DNA from 4 places in the Lysinibacillus sp. NPDC098008 genome. Region 4 is predicted to be linked to each of the others. Evidence: riboswitches for the same ligand, from Rfam matches in the RefSeq annotation. Region 4 holds a riboswitch; each other region holds the start of a gene.

Region 1 (2,207 bases), on a different contig from region 4:
GGAAATTTTCCTGATGATGATATAAACACCATTGCGCCATAATCGAACCACCGCGTGACACAATGCCTGTTACACGACTTGCTGTAAGTGGTACGTAGCGCAATAGCACGCCTGCATGGATCGTGAAGTAATCAACACCCTGTTCAGCTTGTTCAATAAGCGTATCACGATAAACTTCCCATGTTAAATCCTCTGCCACACCGTTTACTTTTTCCAACGCCTGATAAATTGGTACTGTGCCAACTGGTACAGCAGCATTTCGAATAATCCATTCTCGTGTTGTGTGAATATGCTTACCAGTCGATAGGTCCATAATTGTATCAGCACCCCAGCGTGTTGCCCATGTCATTTTTTCAACCTCTTCTGCAATTGAGGATGATACAGCAGAATTGCCAATGTTTGCATTAACCTTTACATGAAAATTGCGCCCAATAATCATTGGCTCAGCCTCAGGATGATTAATATTAGAAGGCATAATAGCTCGTCCTGCTGCAATCTCTGAACGAATAAATTCTGGGTCCATATTTTCACGTATCGCCACAAACTCCATTTCAGGTGTAATGATTCCTTGTCGTGCATAGTGAAGCTGTGTAACATTTCCCCCCCTTTTTGCACGTAAAGGCTTTCTTGTCAATTTAGGGAAGACGTTTTCTTGCATGCGTGGATCGTCTGCATGGCGAAAACCATTATCCTCTGGTTTAATCGTACGTCCCTCATATTCCTCAACATCCTCACGCCCTTGTATCCATGTACGTCGTAAAGCTGGCAACCCTTTTGTAATATCTACCTGATAATTTGGGTCTGTATAGGGCCCACTCGTATCATATACTCGCACTGGCGCATTCTCCTCATCCCCAAAGCTACCAGTTGTCGGACTTAATGCAATTTCACGCATAGGCACTAAAATATCTGGACGTGACCCCTCTACATATACCTTCTTGCTTCCTTCAAAGCTTGACATAATCATCATGTTCTTTTCACTAATTTCTGACATAAGCTAATTCTCTCCCTTATATATATTATGATACAAGGACCGAATCTAGCTCACCCCAACAAAATAAATAAAAGCCGAATCCAAAATAATCATTTGGATCCGGCTGTCAATGTAAAGGTCTATTGATTGCATATAATACTATGATGCAATAGCTTCTTAACTTTCCCACGCTGGTATGAGCCAGATCAGGTCCAAAGGGTCAAGAAACCTCTAAGCGTTTCCCTCTCAGCCTGACTCATCAGACTCCCCTAGTTAATACTATTTAGTTTGATGCTAGTGTAGCAGATATTGCTTAGAGATGGAAGCTTATTTTTTCTTTTAGCTATGCAAACAATATTTCTGCCAGATAAATAACAACTGTTACCGTTATACAGCTAACAATCGTTGAAAATAATACGGTTTGTGCAGCGGTTTCTGATTCCACATCATATTCTAATGCTAAACTAGAGCTGTTACGGGATGTTGGAAAAGCACTAGCAATTAGTAAAGATTGTGCAACAACTCCGTCCAAGCCCAATAGAAAAATAACTGTTAATGCTATAGCTGGCCCAATAATTAAGCGTGTAAAGCAACTAATAAAAACCGTTTTATTAAACATTGATTTCATTTCAAGCTGTGATAGCTGTGCGCCTAAAGTAATTAACGCCACCGCAATAAAGCCATCCGCTACATGGTCTATAGGAATTCTAATAAACTGTGGAATACCAATATTCCAATAATTCATTGCGACACCAATAATAAGTGCGTGAATAATCGGCATTTTAAAAAAGTCTTTAATAATTGTAAGACCTGATTTAGTGGAGGAAATTAAATTATATAACCCGTATGTATAAGTTGTCATATTTTGAAAAATAACAAGAATCACCTGAATCGCTACACCAATTGGCTGTGTTGCAAAAATCATCTGGGCAACAGGAATACCATAATTACCAGAGTTAATGAGTACAACACTATTTTTAAAAACAGCTGTTTCTGTTTTGGCTAAGCCTAATCCCTTTGCTAAAAAGTGACTAAGCAGCATTTGACTACCTATAAAGAGTACAATAAATAGGGCAACCTCTCCAAGCACAGATAGCTCTACACTTGTTTCATATAAATTAATAAAAACAGCTGCAGGCATAAAGCAATATGTAATAAGTTGTGATAATGCTTTTAAATTAAAGCGAAATTTCTTTTGTAGTATAGCACCTACTACAAGTAGCACTAAAATAGG
Region 2 (2,207 bases), on a different contig from region 4:
GCTTTATGATTGGGCCTGGCATCGGTGGCTTTTTATCAGAAGTAAGCTTGCATTTTCCATTCTATACAGCTGGTACTGCGGCTATTTTAGCAGCACTGCTATCATTTTTCTTACTGCCATCAACAAAGCCAAGCATTGTACAAAATAAACAAAAGCAAGACAATCTTGCAAAGCAAATGGCTCGTTCTGTACATATGCCTTATTTCGTAATGCTCATTATTATGATGGTATTCTCTTTTGGTATCGCTAATTTCCAAACAACGCTATCGTTATTTGTTACAGAAAAATTCAATTATACACCTGGTGATATTGCCATTATTTTAGTGGTTGGTGGTGCATTTGGCGTAGTTGTTCAAATGTTTGTGATTACGCCACTCTTTAAGCGCTTAGGAGAGATGAAGGTTGTCTTAATCAACTTATTTGTCGCATCCATTTCTATTTACTTAATATTATTTGTGTCAGGATTTGCGCTTATTTTAGTGGTAGCAACGATTTTCTCAACAGCAACTACATTAATTCGACCTGCTGTCAATACATTGATTTCTAAGCTTGCTGACAATGAGCAAGGATTTGCCGCTGGCTTAAACAATGCCTATATGAGCCTTGGTAATATGATTGGCCCAGCATTAGCAGGTATTCTCTTTGATTGGAATATGAACAGCCCTTATATTTTTGGTGCAATTATTTTATTAGCCTGCTTCTTTATTGCGCTAATTTGGACAATAAAAAGAGCACCACACCTTATGCAGCCCGATACACATTAATGCTGAAAAATTATTGACTATTTTTTGGAATATGGTACATTATTGGTGTTCTACTAAAATTATTATTCTATTACCACTAGGGGAGTCTTTACAAGGCTGAGATGTATATGTTGATATACAGACCCTTTGAACCTGATCTAGTTCACACTAGCGGAGGGAAGTGGCGCTGCTTGCTTATTATCAATATATATGCAAGGTCGCTTCCTATTGTTTAAAGGAGGCGGCTTTTTTATTTTGCTAGTGGCTATTCGCAAAAGGAGTGAATGATATGCCCATTCGAAAACTAACGATTATGGCTTTATTGGTAGCAATTGCTGTTGCGGGCTCCACCTTTGTATCCATTCCTACAGGGATTGCACGTGCCTATCCTGTTCAGCACGCAGTCAATGTTATTGGAGCCATTATGCTTGGGCCTGTACCAACTGTTATCATTGCCTTTGTGACAGCGATTATTCGTATTTTTACAGGTACAGGCTCTTTATTAGCTATTCCTGGGAGTGTTATTGGTGCAGTATGTGCTGCGCTCGCCTATAAATATAGCCATAAAATGTGGCTAGCTAGCGTTGGCGAAATAATTGGAACAGGTATTCTTGCTTCACTTATCGCAGTACCTTATGCCCAATTATTAATGGGAACATCTGTAGCTGCATTATTTTTTATGCCAGCCTTTTTAACATCCAGTACCATTGGGGCTATTTTAGGTGTTATCATTGCAAGCAGCTTACAAAAAACGGCGCTCGTAAGGTATGGAAAATTCTCGCTTTATGAATAATTGTCCTTTTGAGCGGTGCTACGCTTTTTTTGATCACTCACCCACCCAAACAACAAAAAGCAGTGCAAAATCCTAGTTCTTTGCACTGCTCTTTTTCATCATTATGATCGTTTTTTCATGCCCTTTAACAACTGTGCAACATTTGTATCCTCAGCCTGTATGGGTTGTTGTTCAGGAATAGACGCTTTGTGCTTCGGCTTAGTAAGGAAATTCCAGCCAAAGCGTCTAATGGTAATATCCATAAAGAATAACAGCATCGCTGCTAGCATAAGCCATGTTGCAATGTTTTGACGATCCGCTCCCTTTTGTGTAAAGTCACGAAAAACCTCTTGTGGCTCTTTTATCGTAGCACCGCCTGTTTGCTTTGTTAATTCCTCGACTAACGACTCATTCACTGGACGCAGCTCATATTCAGCACTATAAGGAACACTTAAGCCTGCCTGATAAATGGCCTGCTCCTCATCAGCAATGCGGAAGAAAATCAGTCCAGGCTCTGTCTGTACTGTTGCACGAACTTGAGAAGTTGAGATCGTTTCTAGCTGTGTTGCTAGTTCCTCCCCTGCTTCATTAACGGCTACAATATCTAAAAATGCCGCTTCATTTGTAGGATCTGTAATCATAAACGAACCATCTGACTCCACTCTGACATCATAGGCAACATCATTATAGCT
Region 3 (2,207 bases), on a different contig from region 4:
CAATCATTTTATCATTCATTTTCTCAATAATTTGCAGCAATGTTGATAGCTCCCCCTCCATTGTTGTTTCAAGCGGGTGTACCTCATACTTCACACCTGATGCATCAATAACAGCAATAGCCGCATCAACATAAGGAATAATATCCTCATATTTTTCTGTTTTCGGAATAATTTGTACACTAATTAATGAATTTGCCATATTAGTTTTTCTCCTTTTTCGGTAAGAAATCATTTGTAAAGGCTTGCTCAGCGTTAAAATCGCCCTCTAACACCTGATTGCTTGCCATCCACTTTGCATAGTTTTCCCAAACAGCTAATTTTTGCTCACCCCATTGTACAGCATCATCCTGATACTTATCTGCTAACCATTCTTGACTTTTATGTACCAGCTCTTTATCTAAGTCAGGAGCCGCTTCTAGTAAAATATCAGCCGCCTCGCTAGGATGCTCGATCGCATATTCATAGCCTTTTGCTGCCGCAGCGACAAAAGCCTTCACCGTATCAGGATTGTTTTCAATCATCTTTTCATTTGTTGCCAAGACAGGTGTATAATAATCAAGCTGCTCACTATAATCCGTTAAATACAACATATTAATCTTTTCTCCACGAAGCTCTGCCTCAATGCCTGTCCATGCATAATAAATCCATGCAAAATCAATATCCTTTTGCATCATGGTGAAGAAATCTAAATCGCCTGCATTCACAATATCAAGCTTATTGATATCTGCATCTTCCGTTTGCATTAAGGATTGCAATACCGCTTGCTCAAGTGGCGCACCCCAGCCACCATATGTTTTCCCTTCAAAATCCTTTGGCGACGTAATCCCCTTAGAGGCAAGAGAAGCAAAACCAGATGTATTATGCTGAATAATCGCAGCGATGGAAACAAGTGGCACATCCTGTATACGTGCCTGTGTAATCCCTTCCTGATAGCTTACACCAAATTCCGCCTTCCCAGATGCCACAAGCTGATCAGCTCCTGCCTCACCAGGCATTATAATCTCGACATCTAAGCCCTGTTCCTCAAAATAACCAAGCTTTTCGGCTACATAAAGCCCTGTATGGTTCGTGTTTGGTGTCCAATCAAGCACAACAGAAACCTTTTTCGGTGCATCCTTTGCTTGCTTATCCTCCTTCTTCTCACCACAGCCTACGAGTGCAAGCAGTGCAGCAACTGTCAATACAATAAATGACCATTTCTTCATGCGAAATCCTCCTAGTTTAAAATATAAAAGCGTTCATACAATGAATGTTAGTACCAGAAGAACATTGGCAAAATGCACGTGAAGCCTATTTATAACACCATCTATAACCACACGCTGCACCAAAATAAAAAACGTCTAGGATTTCTCCCAGACGTATCACAATCAGCTTCCAAAAATTTTCTTTTTTGAATAGATGTTCCCTACGCTGGTACGAGCCAAATCAGGTTCAAAGGGTCAGTGCCTATCGGACACAATCTCAGCTAGCAACTACTAGCCCCCCTACATTCTTTCACTATGAACTTTTCGTTGATTATTATACCCATAGATACAACAAGATAACAAGCATATTTTTATTCGTTCTGCTATGAAAGGCTTAAGCTTTTCTTTTTAATTGAAAAATATCACGGTCATGCTGCGAAATTTTAATATCGAAGTAGTCTAAATCTTCCTTTGTTGCTAATGTTGCTAACTTTGTCATCATTTCCGAATGATATTCAGATAATTTCCCCGTTTGCTCATAGACAAGATGCTGTTTTGCCTCTATGCCATCTAAGCGCTCATTTGTTTTCTTCTGCTCCGCTTGTAGACCTTGAATATCTATCTTCATATCCTGCATATCTGTTTTAATATTTAGGATATCTGTTTTTGTATCCTGAATATCCAACTTCATGTCTTGCATATCGGCTTTGATATTTAGAATATCTGTTTTTGTTTCCTGAATATCCGACTTCATGTCTTGCATATCGGCTTTGATATTTAAAATATCCGTCTTTGTTTCCTGAATATCGGCTTTCATGCCTTGCATATCTACTTTGATATTTAGAATATCTGTTTTTGTTTCCTGAATATCGGCTTTGATATTTAAAATATCCGTCTTTGTTTCCTGAATATCAGCTTTCATGCCTTGCATATCTGCTTTAATATTCAAAATATCTGTTTTTGTATCTTGAATATCGGCTTTCATGCCTTGCATATCTGCTTTAATATTCAAAATATCTGTTT
Region 4 (2,207 bases):
GTGTATTGTTAGTTGCAATACGAGGTGTTTGCATTGAAAAAGCTTGCCCATCGTTGAAAAATACATAGTCAATGGCATCCGTTGTATCTGCTAAATGACCACCTTTGATAATGACACAATGTACACCTGTTGCCAATAGATGGTCAGCGGCTTCTTTTATATCATCGATTGTGTTGATTGTTTTGCCTGTTAATGTTTCAGCCTCTGGAATATTTGGTGTTACAATGGTTGCGATTGGCAGTAAATAATGGCTAAGTGCCTCAATTGCTTCTTGCTGTAATAAACTTTCGCCACCTTTGGCAATCATAACAGGGTCAATAATAAGTGGAATGTTTGTATTAGCAAATGTATGTGCCACTGTTTGAATAATAGCTGGAGAAAATAGCATACCTGTTTTTACAGCACTTATTGAAAAATCCTCAAGCAATGCCTGTAGTTGTTGTTCTACAAAAGCCGCCTCAATTGGCAAAACACCTGAAACACCAAGTGTATTTTGAGCTGTTAAAGCTGTAATAACAGTCGTTCCAAACACTTTTAATTCTTGGAAGGTTTTTAAATCAGCTTGTATACCAGCGCCGCCACTGCTATCAGACCCAGCAATCGTTGTAACAATTTGCATTATTGCTCACCATCCTTTGATAGACGATTTAGTTCATTTAACACAGCAATTTGAAAATCACCAATATATTGTGCAGCAGCGGCAGCTTGCTCAGCAATTTGTTTATAAAGCTTTAGTACCTCAGCTAATTGCTGGTAGGGCTGCTGACCAGCTACATAAGCAGCACAGCAAATCGCACTTAAGAGGCAGCCTGTTCCAGTAACATCTGTCATTTGCACATTGCCGCCCGCAATCCATTGCTGTTGAGTGCCATCCGTAATAAAGTCCTTTTCTCCTGTAACAATGACGATACATTGATAAAGCCGTGCGATTTTTCTTGCCTCATCCTCTATAGCAATGGAGCCAGTTCCACTATCTACGCCCTTTTGCTGCCAATCTATATTCGCAATGGCGGCAAGCTCGCCAATATTGCACCGAATAGCTGCAAATTGAATTTCTTTTAATAGTTGCTGTGTAGCTTGCTTGCGATAAGCTGTTGCGCCAGCGCCAACAGGGTCTAATAGAACAGGGATACCAAGTGCGTTTGCTCTTTTACCAGCCAATAGCATGGATGTTTTAGCTGTATCATTTAGTGTTCCAATATTAATCAATAGGCCTGAGGAAATTGCCACCATTTCCTCCACCTCCTCATTGCCATCAGCCATTACAGGTGAGGCACCAATTGCTAAGAGTCCATTTGCTTGGAAATTCGCTACGACATAATTTGTAATACAATGAATTAATGGATTTTTTTTACGGATTGTTTCAATAATCATTATAAGTCCTCCTTTGTTGGATGGACGTAAGCATGCAAAAAGGCTCTTTTTTGTGTAAAAATACACGTAAAAGAGCCTGTCATCAGTAAAGATAGATGTAAATTGCTCCCTACGCCAGTATTAACTAACAGGTTCAAAGGGTCAGGTTTTACCTTCTCAACTCATCATGAGTCCCCCTGCAATCTTATTTTTAGTTGACCAAAATGTACCATATTTTTTTAGCTTATTCAATAGAGAATTCATATGAATATGACTGATACCATATACCGAAATATGATAGTTGTCATGACTTTTGGCAAATTGGGCGCAAAGCATTGAAAATCATAAAAAGGGAGCTTTATAATGTGTCATAACAAAAGGGGGCATTTGCCGTGAACAGACAAGATTTAATTGCACCAGAATGGTATAACATCACAGAGGAAATTGAAAAATATGCACAGGATACAACAAAGAATGCATTAATTATTTGTGACGAACATCAAAATGTTCAATGGATTACATACACACATTTATTTGAAAAGGCAAATCAGGCAGCACATGTCTTTACAAAAGAGGGCTTAGCAAAAGGTGATGTAGTACTTGTAATGGTGCCGCGCTCTGTAGAAGCCTATATTGTTTATATCGCTGCTCTAAAAGCGGGTTTAACCATTATACCAAGCTCAGAAATGTTAAGAACAAAGGATATTGAATATCGCATTGAACATGCAGAGGCAAAAGCCGTTATTGCGTATGAGCCTTATATTGAGCAATTCGACAAGGTAGAAAATTTACAAGGTATGCAGCAATTTGTTATTGGGCATGCACATAAGCCATGGCAGCCATTACTAGAAAAA

The links. A riboswitch is a leader RNA that binds a small molecule or an ion and turns the genes downstream of it on or off. The one in region 4 is predicted to bind thiamine pyrophosphate.
Region 1: linked by a shared signal. The riboswitch ahead of thiC (phosphomethylpyrimidine synthase ThiC) and the one ahead of thiM (hydroxyethylthiazole kinase) in region 4 are both predicted to bind thiamine pyrophosphate.
Region 2: linked by a shared signal. The riboswitch ahead of thiW (energy coupling factor transporter S component ThiW) and the one ahead of thiM (hydroxyethylthiazole kinase) in region 4 are both predicted to bind thiamine pyrophosphate.
Region 3: linked by a shared signal. The riboswitch ahead of ACIQVU_RS00335 (ABC transporter substrate-binding protein) and the one ahead of thiM (hydroxyethylthiazole kinase) in region 4 are both predicted to bind thiamine pyrophosphate.

Annotation. Positions count from the first base shown of each region.
Region 1 covers NZ_JBIWBA010000012.1:10,588-12,794, forward strand. Annotated here, with positions in the region: gene thiC (phosphomethylpyrimidine synthase ThiC) at 1-994, opposite strand, end outside; TPP riboswitch at 1,140-1,254, opposite strand; gene ACIQVU_RS11635 (AEC family transporter) at 1,317-2,207, opposite strand, start outside.
Region 2 covers NZ_JBIWBA010000002.1:329,772-331,978, forward strand. Annotated here, with positions in the region: gene ACIQVU_RS04005 (MFS transporter) at 1-764, shown strand, start outside; TPP riboswitch at 833-940, shown strand; gene thiW (energy coupling factor transporter S component ThiW) at 1,033-1,536, shown strand; gene ACIQVU_RS04015 (VWA domain-containing protein) at 1,638-2,207, opposite strand, start outside.
Region 3 covers NZ_JBIWBA010000001.1:64,252-66,458, forward strand. Annotated here, with positions in the region: gene ACIQVU_RS00330 (thiamine-binding protein) at 1-199, opposite strand, end outside; gene ACIQVU_RS00335 (ABC transporter substrate-binding protein) at 201-1,205, opposite strand; TPP riboswitch at 1,386-1,496, opposite strand; gene ACIQVU_RS00340 (coiled-coil domain-containing protein) at 1,579-2,207, opposite strand, start outside.
Region 4 covers NZ_JBIWBA010000004.1:100,659-102,865, reverse strand. Annotated here, with positions in the region: gene thiD (bifunctional hydroxymethylpyrimidine kinase/phosphomethylpyrimidine kinase) at 1-619, opposite strand, end outside; gene thiM (hydroxyethylthiazole kinase) at 619-1,374, opposite strand; TPP riboswitch at 1,464-1,562, opposite strand; gene mbcS (acyl-CoA synthetase MbcS) at 1,746-2,207, shown strand, end outside.